One region of the Microbulbifer regidiadema genome, then DNA from elsewhere that is predicted to be linked to it. Evidence: predicted binding sites of a transcription regulator. Region 1 holds the regulator's gene; each other region holds the start of a gene.
The links. The regulator PhoB, encoded in region 1, activates phosphate uptake and scavenging genes when phosphate is short. The targets are predictions, from matches to a motif close to TGTCATAAANNTGTAACA.
Positions count from the first base shown of each region.

Region 1 (5,443 bases):
GCCTACCGACGACGAGGGCAATGAGCACCTGCTGTTGCGCGATGGTGATTTACAGCTGCACCATTTGGTTCTGCGTCGGGAGAGCAACGCCCTGGGTAAAGAGGGCACCGCCAGTTATATCAAGGACGGCAAAGAGGTCGAATTGCAGGAACTGGGGTAATAGTGAAAGCCGCGTTTAAATCGCGGCTTCTATGCTCAACTTGGGTTGCGGCTTTTGCGCCAGCTTTGCCGCCGGGAAGTGAAGGGTGAAGAGGCTGCCCTGTCCGGGGGTGCTCTCTACACTCATCTCGCCGTTGTGCCGCAGCAGCACATGCTTGACGATAGCGAGCCCGAGACCGGTACCGCCGCTGTCCCGTGAGCGGCCGGGATCGACTCGATAGAAGCGCTCGGTCAGGCGGGGGATATGGATCGGGTCGATACCGATACCGTTGTCCTCCACGGAAAAGTGCCCGCCCCGCTCATCCCGCCACCAGCGCAATTGGATCTCGCCCTCTGCGGGAGTGTATTTCACCGCATTTAAAACCAGGTTGGCGAAAGCGCTGTGTAACTCGCCGGGGTCTCCATTGAGGTAGTCGTCCCCGTCGCACCGGACTTCAATATGATGCCGGCCGCCGCTAAAGCTGCGCGCCTCCTGAGCCACCCGTTCAATCAGTTCCGGCACGGCTACGGCCATATCGCCGCCCTTGCGCTCTGAGGTCTCCAGGCGGGCCAGCAGCAGCAGGTCGTTGACCAGCGTGCCCATACGCGCGGCTTGCTCTTCCATTTGCGCCAGGGGTTTTCGCCAGGGAGGGGGCGCCATATCGCTGCTTTGCAGCGTTTCCAGGTAGCCGGCAATCACCGTGAGGGGAGTGCGCAGCTCATGGGAAACATTGGCAACAAAATCCTGGCGCATCTGTTCGAGATTGTGCAGTCGGGTGATATCCCGAACAATAACCAAGGCTTCATCTTTACCGTAGCGGGTGACTTCCAGCTGTAATATGCGCGCCTCATTGCCGGGGGCGGGCAGGGTGAGGGGCTCCCCGTTGTTGTCGCTGTGCATATAGCTGACAAAGCCGGGATCGCGGACAAAATTGACCAGGGACTGGCCGGAGTCGCTGGCCTGCAAGCCGAGCAGCTCCCCCGCAGCGGGGTTCCACCAGGCCAGGTTGTCGCCGTCCTCCAGGGCCACAATGCCCTCGCGCAGGGCGCTGGTGCTGTCTTGAACCCGGCGCAGCATCGCGTGTAGCTTTTGCTTTTCACGGCGGTGGCGCCGCTGCATACGGTAAAAATCGTCGTAGATTTCGCCCCAAATACCAAAGGTGGTGGGGGCTGGGCCGCGCCGGCCGTTGGCCAGCCAGCGGTTGAAGCGCTGCTGTTGCCACAGCACTGAGACTAGGTAGCTGGCCAGTCCCGCGATCAGGGCGAGAGACCAGCTGCCGGAGGTGACGCCGAGAATCGTGCACCCCAGAGCTATAATTACGAAACGCGAGAACTCGCCAATACTGCGATCCAACATAGAATTGCCGTGTTGCCTGATAGATGGCGGCAGGGGTCAGCCTCTTCCGCCCGCAAATACCTCGTGGAACCAGGCCCGCACCGGTTAAGTGCGGAGGTTTGATTCTGCAGGGATCAGTAGCGATCCAGGGAGGATTGTCACACTTTTTCTGCGGTTTGCACAGAAAACCGATAGCCGGTGCCGCGCACCGTCTGGATATAGCGGTCGTGGCTGTCAATGGCCAGGGCCTTGCGCAGGCGGCGGATATGAACATCCACAGTGCGCTCCTCTACATAGACATTTCCACCCCAGACGTGATCGAGGAGCTGGGTGCGCGTGTAGGCGCGCTCCTGGTGTGAGAGAAAGAAGGTGAGCAGGCGGAATTCCGTCGGCCCCATATCCACCGGCTGCCCCTTGATAGTGACCCGGTGACTCAGTGGGTCCAGTATCAGTGCACCGGCGCTGAGGGGTTCCTCGGGAGTTGCCGGGCCCGCGCGGCGCAGTACCGCCTTTAAGCGCGCCACCAGCTCCCGGGGGGAGAAGGGCTTGGTGATGTAATCGTCGGCTCCGGTCTCTAAGCCTTTGATTTTATTATCTTCTTCACCCTTGGCGGTGAGCATGATGATAGGCAGGGACGCCGTGAGTTCATCGCGCTTGAGGCGCCGTGCCAGCTCTACCCCGGAAACATCCGGCAGCATCCAGTCGAGTAGTACCAAGTCTGGCCTCTCGTCGATGATCAGGGCGTGAGCCTCTTGGGCATTCTCCGCCTCAAGGCAGCGATAATCGGCCATCTCCAGTGCGACTCGCAGCATATCGCGCACTGGGGCCTCGTCATCGACAATCAGGATCGTTTTACTATGCATTTGCCTGCCATACCCGCTCTGTTGTCAGGGTTTCCCTGGTTATTCCGGGGATTAAACGGGATTTTTATGACAAATATATGACGCTTTGCCGCGAGCGCCCACCCGGAGATTAATTCAGCAGAAAATGCAGCGATATGCCGGCAAAAAGCGCAAATCCTACCCAATTATTGTTGATAAAAGCCTGAAAACAGCCCTCGCGTGCCCTCTCCCGAATCAGCCACTGCTGATAAATAAACAAACCGCTAATGGGCAATAGCGCCAGGTAGTAAAAAGCTCCCAGGGAGAACCTGGCTCCCATTAGCAGCAGGGCGATTAAAACCATAACTTGCAGGGCGCCAGTGATGACTCTGTCCATCTCCCCAAACAAAATAGCGGTGGATTTAACCCCGATGCGCAGATCGTCGTCCCGGTCCACCATGCCGTAGAAGGTGTCGTAGCACAGGGTCCAGATCAGGTTGGCGGTGTAGAGCAACCAGGCCTCGGCGGGGACTTCTCTGCTCACTGCGGCGAAAGCCATGGGAATCCCCATGCTGAACGCGGCGCCTAACACCATCTGGGGCAGGTGTGTGTGGCGCTTTGCGAAGGGGTAGCCGAATGCCAGGGCCAGGGCCAAAAATGACAGGAGAACCGTGAGTGTGTTGGTAGTCAGTACCAGCAGAAAGGCGCTGAGACTGAGCCCGGCGAAAAGTACCAGCGCTGACTTTGGTGCCAGGGCGCCGGTGGCCAGGGGGCGCTCGGCAGTGCGCTTTACGTGGGTATCGATTTTGCGGTCGGCGAAGTCATTGACGGCACAGCCAGCCGCCCGCATCAGGATCACGCCGAGTGTAAATACGATAAATAAGTGAAATCCCGGCCACCCTTCAGCGGCCAGCCACAGCGCGCACCAGGTGGGCCACAGCAGCAGCAGTGAACCTATGGGTTTGTCCATCCGCGCCAGTTGCCAGTAGGGCAGTGCGCTGGGCCAGCGTTGGGCGATCTGTTGGCTGATCACAGTGAATCCTCAGTAGTCGTGGATTTGGCCGCCTGTTGCGGCGCGGGGGCCGCAGTCGGCTTAAAGTGGGGGAGAAAAGCTTCCGCCACTAACAGGGGTTTATCCCGCAGCCAGAAAATCGAGCGACGTCCCCAGACTTCAGAGCCCCTGTCCCCGAGTTCGCGATCGGGGCAGTTGGCGGATTTTTGCAGCAGGTTGAGCGTGATCTCCCCCCTGCGAATGCCCGGCTCGCTAAACAGCAGCTCTCCCAGTGGGCGGCTATCCAGGCTGCGCAGGTTGCGAGATTTCCCCTGTAGACTGCGCTCGGGCAAAACACTGCGCGCGTACACCCAGGGTTGTCCGCAGCCGTAGAGCAGCACCTCGCGAATCAGGGCCCGGCTGCCCGGGTGCAGCCCCAGTGCGCGGCCCTCTTCAGGGCGGGGCGGTTGCCAGCCCTGGTAGAGCACGCGCACATAAAAGTCCCCACCGCTCTGCTGCTTGAGAGCGGCGGTGAGCGAGTCGGAATAGGTCAGCCAGGGCAGCAGGGTATCGGGGGGTTGCTGCTGGGTCTCTAGAGGCAAACTCTGCCAATCGCCAGAGGGCACAAATGGTGATTGGTGCAACGCTAACTCCGCAGTCCGAATAAAGGCGCTATTGTATCCCGGCCGGTGGCGGCAGGTCTCTCCCTGTTGGATTTTTGCTCCACGGCGCAGCAATGGATATAGTGTTCACGGCAAAGAAAACAACTATTCATACAGAGAAGCTTGTTATGGGGCTTACGACCAAAATCTTATTAGGGATGATTGCGGGCATTGTCGTGGGGTGCATATTCAATTTTTTGAATATGAGCCAGCTGTTTGGTGCCGGTGTAAACAACGCTATTAATCTCTACCTAACCGAAGGCCTGTTCGACGTAATCGGCCGTATCTTTATCGCATCACTGAAGTTGATGGTGGTCCCTTTAGTGTTGGTATCGCTGATCAGCGGTGCCTGCGCCCTGTCGGAAGGCAGCCGAATTGGACCGCTGGCGGGTAAAACTGTCCTTCTTTATATGGTGACGACGGCCATCGCCATTACCTTGGCACTGTGTATGGCATTGATCTTCCAGCCCGGTGTTGGTGTGAGTGCAGCCGCCGCTGAGGCCGCTTCGAATTTTGTACGGAAGGAATCTCCACCGCTTTCCGAGGTGCTGATCAATATATTCCCCACTAACCCTGTGGCCGCTATGGCTGAGGGAAATATGCTGCAAATTATCGTATTTGCCCTGTTGATGGGCTATGCGATTTCCCGCTGCGGGGAGCCGGGCCAGCGTGTTGCCGCCTTCTTTAATGATCTCAATACCGTTGTATTGCGTATGGTTGGGGTGTTGATGGTATTCGCTCCCTATGGGGTTTTTGCCCTGCTCGCGAAGACTTTCGCCGGTCTCGGGGTCGATGGACTAAGACAGCTGGCTAAGTATTTCTTTGTAGTCCTGGCGGCCTTGTTAGTGCACGCACTAGTTGTTTATTCGGCCTTGCTCAAACTTTTAAGCGGCCTGAATCCGTTGGAATTGCTGAAGAAAATGCGTCCAACCATGATTTTTGCCTTCAGTACGGCCTCTTCCGCAGCCACTATTCCCGTCACCCTGGCAACGGTGGAAAAGCGTCTTGGTGTGGATAACAAAATTGCCGCATTTACCATTCCCTTAGGCGCCACTATCAATATGGATGGCACCGCGATTATGCAGGGGGTGGCGACGGTCTTTATCGCCCAGTTCTTCGGTATTGAGATCGGCCTGACCGGCTTCCTGACGGTAATTCTGACTGCGACCCTGGCTTCTATCGGTACTGCCGGCGTGCCCGGTGTCGGCCTGATTATGCTGGGCATGGTATTGCAGCAGGTGGGTCTGCCGCTCGAGGGTATCGCCATTGTGATCGGTGTCGATCGCCTGTTGGATATGGTGCGTACAGCGGTCAATATCACCGGTGATGCGGTTGTAAGTAGTGTGGTGGCGAGGAGTGAAGGTGCCCTGGACGAGGAGACTTACTACGACGCCAATTACAAGAGTGTCAGTATCAACGACAACAATACGCTGGGCGCCCACTAGAGCGCCCTCCTCAGGCCTCGGCGAAGCGGGGCTTGTTCTGTAACCAGCGT
Region 1 covers NZ_CP174297.1:3,398,771-3,404,213, reverse strand. Annotated here, with positions in the region: gene ACJJIK_RS14920 (hypothetical protein) at 1-160, shown strand, start outside; gene phoR (phosphate regulon sensor histidine kinase PhoR) at 176-1,495, opposite strand; gene phoB (phosphate regulon transcriptional regulator PhoB) at 1,633-2,337, opposite strand; gene ubiA (4-hydroxybenzoate octaprenyltransferase) at 2,447-3,328, opposite strand; gene ACJJIK_RS14900 (chorismate--pyruvate lyase family protein) at 3,325-3,930, opposite strand; gene ACJJIK_RS14895 (dicarboxylate/amino acid:cation symporter) at 4,077-5,393, shown strand; gene recG (ATP-dependent DNA helicase RecG) at 5,404-5,443, opposite strand, start outside.

Region 2 (5,443 bases), 520 kb from region 1:
ACAGATTCGCCCAGACATGATGGATGCACACAAAAATCTAAAGAAATCACATTAAAATCACCCAAACTTTTCACCGCGAGCATATCGAGACATAAGATGCCAAAGAAAATAGCCAAATCCCTGGAAGAACTGGATGCAAAAACCAATCCCGCAATAGTCAGGCAAGCAAAAGAAAACGCCAGAAGACAAATAGCGCTAGACAAGGCAAAGTTGGCTCAATTTGAATCCAAACTCAAAAAATCGACGACTTAAGAGTATAAGCGGCTACCTGAGCACTAACTTTTAACCGCTTTAAGTTTATATCGATGCGCTGAGATACTTCAGGGAAACTCCCGCTTGTTGCGGGACCTGCACGGAGTATCAATAAGTAATCTGCCCCCATAGATTGGGAGAGTAAAACCCAGCCACAAACTTGTTCGCTAACACCTTGCAGGGGCACTTCTTTGTTAAGGACAATAGCAACTGGGGGTAATTTTTCCAATCCAGAGAAACAACTGCGAAGCGATAAGTGAGAACACAGGCACTTTAGTAATATTTGAGGCGCAGATCCCCTTGAGCTAGCGGCCACCCCGTCCGCGATCAAGTGGTTAACCTTTAACCCCCTATAAGCGCTATAGCCCTCCCATCAATTTAAGCTCTTCTTTAAATAGCGATAGATGGCGTCCTGTGCGCGGCAGCCCTTGCGCCCCGCATTAGCCAGTTTAGAATTGCTCTGCTTTGCATCGATCAGACGCGCCTTTTGATTATCGCTCCACTGTAGCTCCATAATTTTACGAATAGTAGCTTGATGCTCAGAATCCAATACCGGGAAAGTCACCTCAACGCGCTGGTCCAAATTGCGCTTCATCAAGTCAGCGGAAGACAACCATGTCAGTTCATTGCCGCCGTTATGGAAAATATAAATGCGAGCGTGTTCCAGGTATTTATCCACCAAACTGATTACACGGATATTGTCCGACAGCCCCGGGGTCTCACAAACCAGTGTACACATTCCGCGCACAATAATCCGAATCGTCACGCCTGCGGCACTGGCGCGGTAAAGTTGCTCAATCACCCGCCGATCTACCAGGTTGTTACACTTAAAAAATAGCGCCGCTTCCCGCCCCGCCTGGGCAGCTTCAATCTCGCGCTCTATCGCCGCAGTAATGGCATCGCGAGAGGCAAACGGGGAAGAGATAATCCGCTTGAAGGACGGGCGCTTGTGCGGTGCCTGCATAAACTCGAATACATTGTAAACATCCCGGCCCAATTCCTGATTATAAGTTAACAAGCTAAAATCGCAGTAAACTTTTGCCGTACTCTCGTTAAAGTTACCGGTACCCAGGTGACTATAGAAACGATCCTTGCCGTCTTCGCGGCGCAGCACAGAGATCAGCTTGCAGTGCACCTTGAGATTCGGCATGCCATACACCACGTTTACCCCAGCATCACTCAATTCGTGGGACCAGTGGATATTGGCCTTTTCATCAAAACGCGCCCGCAGCTCCACTACCGCCGTTACTTTCTTGTTGTTGCGCACCGCATTCACCAGAGCCGCCACCACACGGGAGTGCTTGGCCACCCGGTAGAGATTAATTCGAATCTCTTTAACCTGGGGGTCTAGGGCAGCAGAGGCGAGGAAATTTACAATTGCGTGAAAATCATAATAAGGATAGTAATAAAGCCGATCAGCAGCGCGCAGCTGGGAAAACACACTTTCATTTTTCGGCAGCGCCGACAGTGGCGATAGACGCTTGTAGCGCAGTCGAGCGGAGTCCCCCGGGAAATCCATAAAATCCTTGGAGTTGTGATAGCGCCCACCGGGGGTGTAGGTATCGTAGCGCCCCATCTTCAACTTTTTCTTCACCAGTTCCAGCAGGGCCTCGGGCATATCGCCGTCGTAGGCCATACGCACCGGGTCGGCGCGCTTTCTCTTTTTCAGCGAGCGCTCCATCCGGTCGAGGATATTCTGGGTAACCTCTTCACTCAACTCCAGCTCCGCATCGCGGCTGATTTTAAAAGTGTAAGCACTGGCTTTGCGGATAGGCACCACATGGCGAAAGATTTCTTTAAGACAAGCGCGGATAATATTATCCAGAACAATGTAAACTTTTTCCCGCTTACCTTCCCGGGGAGGGATTTCCACAAAGCGTGGCAGAATATCCGTAGGAATCTCCATCGCCACATAACGCTCAGCCCCGTCCTCCAGTTCAAGCGCTATAGCAAAATAAATACTGGTTTCATTGATCAGCGGCATGGACTTGCGCCCATCGATAAAAAACGGCTCCAGCTCTGGCAGCACTTCCCGATGAAAGTAACTTTCCACAAATTGGCGCTGACTGTTGCTGAGCGTCGATTCTCTCACGACATAGATCGCTTGCTTGGCCAGATCTTTTAAGGCTTGGTTATATGCCTTGGCATAGCGTAACTGTAACTTCAACACCCGTTCGTTGATCGATTGCAGCAGCTGGCCAAAGTGCTCTTTCTTGTCCCCGCCATCAGAAAATGCCGCCAAACGACGCGCTGACGCCACATGGACACGGAAAAACTCATCCAGATTATTGGAAAAAATCCCCAGAAAATGTACGCGCTCGATAACCGGCACACTCTCATCTTCCACTTCCTGCAAAACACGCTCATTGAAGGAGAGCCAGCTCAACTCTTTGGGGAATAAAGGCACATCATTAGACATGGCAAAACCGTAAAACGCACACGGGGGCTAAAACCGCTTACAAGTCCAGATTGCTCCAAACTACGATTCAAACCACAGAAATAAAGACTTTAGGTGAAGAAATATGCCACTGAAATGTAGCGATGAGCAAGCGCCAAAATCAATCCAAACCATTTAAACGGCCCCCTCAGTTTTCTGCCACACTTTCACCAAGCGCAATTGGTACACATAAACAAAAAATATCTTTTATTTATAAAATAAATTTCACAAACTTGTCATATCGTTGTGGGTGGCCGCTTTTTAGTCTGCACTAAATTGATTAAACCCATTATTGAGCGAAAAACTGGCAAAATGAATAATAGAGTGCCCAACTTTATCTGTTAGCGCTTTCAACGGGATATTGATGCAAACGCCAAACGAACGCTATGTCGCCCTCGATCTGGGCTCCAACAGCTTCCATTTACTCCTGGCGGAGTTTCGCGATCAGCGTATGGTGCGCCTGCACACGGATCGAGCCATGGTACGGCTGGCGGAGGGGTTGGATATTCACCACCAACTGGATCCCGCCGTAACCGAGCGCGCCCTCGCCGCACTGCGGCGCTTCCAGCCGGTGATGGATAAGTTGCCGCAAGATCATGTGCGTGTCGTGGGCACCAACACCCTGCGTATGGCAGCGGCCAATGCCGATGGTTTTCTGGAGCAGGTGGAAGCCATTCTCGGCGTGCCGGTAGAAATTATCAGCGGCATCGAAGAGGCCCGTCTGATCTTTAGCGGGGTTCTCGCCGCCGCCAGCGGCCCCCCTCGTCTGCGCTGCATTATTGATATTGGCGGTGGCTCCACCGAGCTGGTGCGCGGCGATAAGACACCGCAGCAGCTGGAAAGCCTGAATATAGGCTGCGTCTCCTACAGTAAGCGCTTCTTTGCCGACGGCCTGATCAGCCGCAACCGGGTGAATCACTTCCAGCGCGCGCGGCGCGCGGCCCAGGCGGAGTTGCAGGCACTGCAACATATCGCCGAGGGGGCCGAGGTCACCGGTTGCTCCGGCACGATCAAAGCGGTTGCCAGGGTCTGCAACAGCGGTGAGATAAAGGCGATCCAGCGCGAGGATATCGACCGGCTCGCCCAGCGAGTCTCCTCCGTCCAACATATTGCCGACCTGGATTTACCCTATCTGGATGAAGAGCGCCGCCCGGTATTTGCCGCCGGCCTGGCGATACTGCACGCGATATTCTGCGAGCTCGATATTCTGCGTATGGAGGTCTCCCCCTATGCGATCCGCGAGGGCATAGTGCACGACCTGGCCGGGCGCTTGCACGGCGGGGACCGCCGCGCGGATACCATTGCCGCCATGGCTGAGCGCTGGCAGGTGGATATCAACCAGGTGCGGCGCATCGGCACCACCTCACTCGATCTCCTGCAACAGCTGCGCCCCCAGTGCCCAGAGGAGAGCAAGGTGCGGCTGCACTGGGCCGCCCAACTGCACGAAACCGGCCTGGCGCTCACGCACAGCGGCTTTCGCAAGCTCGGCGCCTATATGGTCAAACACGCCGATATGGCCGGGTTTGCCAGGGGTGAACAGGAGCACTTAGCCCACCTGATCCACAATCAGCGCGGGCGTATCAAACCCCCACAGGAACACTATGGTTTTCATCCCAGCCCGGACCTGCTCCTGTGCCTGCGCCTGGGATGCATCATCCACCGCGACCGCACCGAGCGCAGCCTGGACGGTGTAAAACTGCGGGACCGGGGAGATAACTATCACCTGGAAGTCGATCGGCAGTGGCTGGCGAAAAACCCGGCTATAGCAGAGCTGCTGGAACAGGAAGAGCAACACTGGCGCGCGCAAAGTCGCCCGCTGCGGCTAACGGCGGTATAAGCGCAGAGCCCCAAACATTTTTAGGCAAATATTTACCCTACCAGCAAAAACTATGAAACTGAGCGAAGTCACCCTCAAACACCACTACGCCGATATGGGCGAAGCCTTTGGCACCCCCATAGCGCCCACCCCTTTTCGCCACCCAAAAGTTATCGATACCAACCCGGCAGTGCTGCAACTACTGGGTATCGATCCCAATGAAAAATCCCACCCCGCCTGGGCCGAGCTGGGCTGTGGCGCCCAGCTGTTTAACGGCAGCCGCCCCTTCGCGATGAAATATACCGGGCACCAGTTCGGCGTCTACAACCCGGACCTGGGAGATGGCCGGGCACTGCTATTGGGGGAGATCGAGAGCGAAGGCCGGCGCTGGGAGCTGCACCTAAAAGGCGCGGGCAAGACCCCCTACTCCCGCTTCGGCGACGGCCGCGCGGTACTGCGCTCTACGGTGCGGGAGTATCTCGCCAGCGAAGCGCTCTACGGCCTCGGTATTCCCAGCACCCGGGCGCTGTGCATTGTCGGCAGCGATGAGCCGGTCACCCGCGAAAAAATTGAAACCGGGGCCATGCTGATTCGCGTGGCCGAGAGCCACGTGCGCTTCGGCCACTTTGAATACCTGTTTTACACCAAGCAGCTGGAAGCGCTACAGGAGCTGGTCGGGGTGATTTGTCAGCGCTTTATACCGGGCACTGAGGGCATGGCGGTGGGGGGCAGGCCGAAGCGCTGCTGCGCTTTACCACCCGACGCAGCGCAGAGCTGGTTGCCGCCTGGCAAGCGGTGGGCTTTGCCCACGGTGTCCTCAATACCGACAATATGTCGATTATCGGCGACACCTTCGACTACGGCCCCTACGCCTTTCTGGATGACTACGACCCCAGCTTTATCTGCAATCACTCCGACCACAGCGGCCGCTACGCCTT
Region 2 covers NZ_CP174297.1:2,874,787-2,880,229, forward strand. Annotated here, with positions in the region: gene ACJJIK_RS12555 (hypothetical protein) at 97-252, shown strand; gene ppk1 (polyphosphate kinase 1) at 626-2,671, opposite strand; gene ACJJIK_RS12565 (Ppx/GppA phosphatase family protein) at 3,054-4,526, shown strand; partial or broken gene ACJJIK_RS12570 (protein adenylyltransferase SelO family protein) at 4,621-5,148, shown strand; gene ACJJIK_RS12575 (protein adenylyltransferase SelO family protein) at 5,301-5,443, shown strand, end outside.
Region 2: the regulator PhoB is predicted to act here: its motif matches at 2,913-2,930, upstream of ppk1 (polyphosphate kinase 1).

Region 3 (5,443 bases), 1.3 Mb from region 1:
TGGTTTGCGATTTTGGTATCGTGAAAAAGACCCTGAGACACTGGCTCGATGACCAGGTCGACCACCGCCTGTTAGTGCCGATTCGCTCTCCTCAGCTGACCCTGGAGCACAAAGAAACCCAGGTAAACCTGACCTGGCAGCTGCAAAGTGGCGCTTCTATCAGCGTCTCGGGGCCGGAGCAGGCCTTTGCCCTGGTGGACGCCGAGACAATTGCGGCGGACAGCGTCGCCGTCTGGTGTGTCCAGCAGCTGGCCAGCCACTTCCCCGACAGCGTGGAAAAGCTCAAACTCAACTTCCACTGTGAACATATTGAAGACGCCTTCTACCACTACAGCCACGGCTTGAAAAAACACCTGGGCAATTGCCAGCGTATCGCCCACGGACACCGATCGCGCATTCAGGTGATGACCGATGGTCAGCGCAATAAGGCGCGGGAAAAATACTGGGCTGAGCGCTGGGAAGACATTTACCTGGGCACTCGCGAGGATCTGGTTTCAACCACGCAGGATGATCGCGGTGAAAAGACCCACCACTTCGCCTACCGCGCACAACAGGGGGACTTCACCCTGTCCATTCCGGCCAAGGCCTGCGAAATTCTTGACTGCGACACCACCGTGGAGCAACTGGCCCAATATATCGCCAACGCCCTGGCGGCAGAGGAGCCGGGGATAGCGATTACCGTGCGGGCCTACGAGGGCATTGGCAAAGGCGCAATTGCCTCGGCCAAAACCCATTAAGCCGAGCCGCGCAAACCGCTCTCAAGATAAACTGAAGTACCAAGGCGCCAGACGTTGAACCTGATTGTTTTACAAGAGCACGACTTTATTAGCCCCAACCGTGTCCAGCTGGGCGGCCGCCAGCTGGAGCATATCGCCCAGGTTCACAGAGCTGAGCCGGGACAGCGCCTACGTGTCGGGCTGCTCAACGGGCAAATAGGCAGTGGTGAGATTATTGCGCTCAATGCGCACAGTGTTGAGCTTGAGGTGACATTCGCCATAGATCCCCCACAGGCGCTGCCGCTCACCCTGATACTAGCCCTGCCCCGCCCTAAAATGCTCAAGCGGGTTATCCAGCACCTGACCGCTCTCGGCGTCAAAAAGCTGATATTGGTCAATAGCTATCGGGTCGAGAAGTCTTACTGGCAGACACCCTGGCTGCAGGAGGACAAACTCTTCGAGCAGTGCCTGCTCGGGCTTGAGCAGGCTGTCGACACACAAATGCCGGAGATCTTACTGCGCAAACGCTTTAAACCCTTTGTCGAAGACGAGCTTCCCGAACTCTGCGCCGAGTCCCGCAAACTGGTAGCCCACCCGGTAGGGGGTAGCGCTTGCCCGGTGGATATAAAACAGCCCACCACTTTAGCCATTGGTCCCGAAGGGGGGTTTATCAATTATGAGGTTGAGAAACTCCAGGAGGTTGGCTTTCAATCGGTCCACCTGGGGCCGCGTATTTTGCGTGTAGAAACGGCGCTGCCCGTGTTGATCAGCCGATTGTTCCCCGCCTCTTAAACTTCTTCACGGCTAGGGGCCCCTGGGCTGCGCGGCAACGGTTAGCAACTCTGTAGAGCGGCCCGCAAAAATACTGCGGGATTGCTCAGGGCCCGTTAAATAATTAATATTTCATCAATTTGTCATAATTAAGTCATATTTTGCGCCCTCGTTTTACCTTCCACGGTCGAGTGACTATGCGCATATTCTTAAGCCGGACAAAGCAAACCGTTCTCTTCCTTCTCGGAATAACACTGTCAGCGGCAACTTCGGCAACCCAAACCAGCTTCCCCCCAGGCACCTCGGGCCTGCTCTTTACCCTGCACGGATCAAATACAGTGGGTGCAAAATTGGCCCCCAATCTGATCAGTAACTACCTGCGCTCAAGAGGCGCCAGCAACCTGGAAACGATTGCTCTCGATCGTGAAAATGAAGTCCGCGTGCGGGCCGATGTCAACGGCGAGAAAGTCTATATCGATATCGCCGCACACGGCTCAAGCACCGGTTTTAAAGGCCTGGAGCAAGCCCAGGCCGATATCGCCATGGCCTCCCGGCCAATCAGAGCGGCAGAAAATGCGGCCCTCAATCGCCTCGGCGATCTGCGCAGACACGGGGCGGAGCACGTAATTGCCATCGATGGCCTGGCGATTATTGTTCACCCCCACAACCCGGTTAACCAACTAACCCTGCAACAAATTGCGGCGATTTTTGCCGGCGAAATCACCGACTGGTCTGCGGTCGGTGGGCGAAAGGCCCCGATTAAGGTGCTGGCCAGGGACGACCAATCCGGTACCTGGGACACATTTCAAAGTCTCGTCCTGGGCAACACGCGCGCCCTCAGCACCGATGCCGCGCGCTTTGAATCCAGTGAGCAATTATCGGATCGGGTATCGGCGCAGCCCAACAGTATTGGCTTTGTCGGCCTGGCCTCTATTCGCCAGTCCAAGGCGCTCGCCGTAGCCGATAACAACACCCAGCCCCAGTCCCCGGGCCACCTGACCATTGCCACGGAGGATTACCCGCTATCGCGCCGTTTGTTTTTGTACTCCTCCGCCTATAGGGCAAAACCTGCGGCGGCGGAATTTCTCCAATTTGTACAGAGTGAACAGGGCCAGGAACAAGTCAAAGCCACTGGCTTCGTGGCGCAGACACCGATTGGGGTAAAACCGGCTGCCAACCGCGAGGGGCCCGAGGAGTACCTTAAATTAACGGAAAATGCCCAGCGCCTGAGTATCAATTTCCGCTTTTCCGAGGGGAGCGCCTCACTGGACAATAAGGCACAACAGGATATTCAGCGGCTTGTGCGGTTTATGCAAAAAGCGGAAAACAAACAAAAACGCCTGTTATTGATTGGTTTTGGCGATGAAAAAGTCAGTGCAAGCCGCTCCATTATTTTATCCAAACTGCGCGCCACTACGGTTCGCTCAGCCCTCAGGGACCAGCAGATCAATACGGTTCCGGTACAGGGATTCGGCGCCTATCTGCCGGTAGCCTCCAACGGCTCAAGTTCAAAAATTAAAAATCGCCGGGTGGAAATCTGGATTATTTAACCGCTGCGGTGAAACCTTCCCCAAAGAGGTGACAAGGAAGTCCCTCCCCGCTTTTTTCTTCTCTGTTCTCCCCCCAAGTTTTTACACCAGCCCTTTTGCAAGACATAAAGAGCCTCTGAGTAATTCCGCAATCTCTCTGCGGGGCTATCAAAATCTGCATAAATAACGCGCATAAAAAAGCCGCGTAAATACGCGGCTATCAATATAGTGGCTAGTGCCACCAGGTCTCACAGAGAGGAGCGCAAAAAGCGCTCCGGGGGAAGCGTTGCACCAACAAGCGCGCTAGCGCTTATGTACAGTGCGGCCGCCTAGTGGCGGCCACAGGGGGATCAGGCTACAGCGTCTTTCGCTACGGCTTCTTTTTGCAGAGCCAGCTTGGGATCTACAAACTCGTAACCCAGCACATCGGCTACGGCTTGGTAGGTCACCATGCCCGCGTGAACGTTCAGGCCTTCCAGCAGGTTGGCATCGTCCAGCAGAGCCTGCTTGGCGCCTTTATTGGCCAGAGCCACAGCGTAAGGCAGGGTGGCGTTGTTCAGGGCCATAGTGGAGGTGCGCGCAACACCGCCGGGCATATTGGCAACACAGTAGTGAACAACACCGTCAACCACGTAGGTGGGCTCTTGGTGAGTGGTTGCCTTGGAGGTCTCAAAACAACCGCCCTGGTCAATGGCCACGTCAACAATAACAGCGCCTTTCTTCATGCGGCTGATAATGTCGCGGGTCAGCAGTTTGGGAGCCGCAGCACCTGGAATCAGGACCGCGCCTACAACCAGGTCCGCTTCCAATGCGTGCTTTTCGATCGCATCGTTGGTGGAGTATTCAGTGCGAACCGCACCGCCGAAGATATCGTCCAGCTGGCGCAGGCGCGGCAGGGAGCGATCGAGGATAGTCACGTCAGCGCCCATACCCAGGGCCATCTTCGCTGCGTTAGTACCCACAACACCGCCGCCGATAATCAGGACTTTAGCCGGGGCAACACCGGGAACACCGCCGAGCAGTACACCGAGACCGCCCTGGGCTTTCTCCAGGTGGTGGGCACCGCACTGTACCGACATACGGCCGGCCACTTCGGACATAGGCGCCAACAGAGGCAGGCCGCCGAAGCGGTCGGTCACGGTTTCATAGGCGATGCAGGTAGCGCCGGATTTCACCAGCAGCTCAGTTTGTTTGGGGTCTGGTGCCAGGTGCAGATAGGTGTACAGGAGCTGTCCAGGGCGCAGCATTTCGCACTCGTGGGGCTGGGGCTCTTTTACCTTGACGATCATATCGGCAGTGGCAAAAATTTCTTCCGGAGTATCGATAATTTTAGCGCCGGCTTGAATATACATCTCATCGGGGAAACCGATAGCGGCACCGCCATCCTTCTGTACGATCACTTCATGACCGTGGCCAATCAGTTCGCGAACACTCGACGGCGTCAGGCCAATACGATACTCGTGGTTCTTAATCTCTTTAGGGACGCCAATCAACATTTTGTTTCTCCTCGCTCTCTGCGCTTGGCACTTCTCTAAAAACAGAAGCACCTAATTTCTATGTTTTCACCATTATAGGAACAGCTAATAAGTGGATATTTACTAGAATTTGGATAAAACTAGTGGAATCCACTAATAAAGCCCCAGATATGTCTACTTTTTAAGCGTATCGACTACATTGGAGACAGCCGTTATGCGCAAGCGCGCGGGAGAGCTCAGTACCATCGACCGGAATATATTGCGCGTTCTGCAAAAGAACGGGCGCACCAGCTATGCGGAGCTGGCCAGGCAAGTAGGATTGACTGCGACCCCCTGTGTCGAGCGGGTCAAACGCCTGGAAAATGACAATGTTATTCAGGGTTATACCGCCTTGATTAACCCGGAGTTCCTCGATGCGGCCCTGGTGGTCTTTGTGCAAATCCGACTGAACCGCTCCGCTCAGGACGCCTTTGAGGAGTTTCGCAATGCGGTCGCCGCCCTGCCCGAAGTGCAGGAGTGCTACCTGGTATCGGGAAATTTTGATTACTTAATCAAAGCCCGGGTGGCCGATATGAGCGCCTACCGCAAATTCTACGGCGAGACCCTTTTGACACTGCCGGAAGTACAAGAGTGCACCAGCTATGTGGTGATGGAAGAGGTTAAAGAGACATTGGAAGTACCGGTTCACTACAACCGCTAGCGGGCCAAGCGATGAGTGGCCACAGCCACTCATCGATACCAGGGAGTAATCAGTATTGAATACCCAGCTTCCGGTAAATAAACCCAATCACCCAGGCCGGCCCAATCAGCAAAAATTGTAAATCTTTAAAGAAAGAGGGCTTTTTGCCTTCGATATGATGGCCGATAAATTGGAATATCCACATAACGATAAACAGCGCCAGTGCCGTCTGCCAGATGGGCACCCCCAGGCGCTCCAATACCGACCAGGCCC
Region 3 covers NZ_CP174297.1:2,073,221-2,078,663, forward strand. Annotated here, with positions in the region: gene ACJJIK_RS08965 (6-carboxytetrahydropterin synthase) at 1-737, shown strand, start outside; gene ACJJIK_RS08970 (16S rRNA (uracil(1498)-N(3))-methyltransferase) at 792-1,508, shown strand; gene ACJJIK_RS08975 (substrate-binding domain-containing protein) at 1,685-3,037, shown strand; gene ald (alanine dehydrogenase) at 3,367-4,512, opposite strand; gene ACJJIK_RS08985 (Lrp/AsnC ligand binding domain-containing protein) at 4,706-5,191, shown strand; gene ACJJIK_RS08990 (Mpo1 family 2-hydroxy fatty acid dioxygenase) at 5,241-5,443, opposite strand, start outside.
Region 3: the regulator PhoB is predicted to act here: its motif matches at 1,629-1,646, upstream of ACJJIK_RS08975 (substrate-binding domain-containing protein).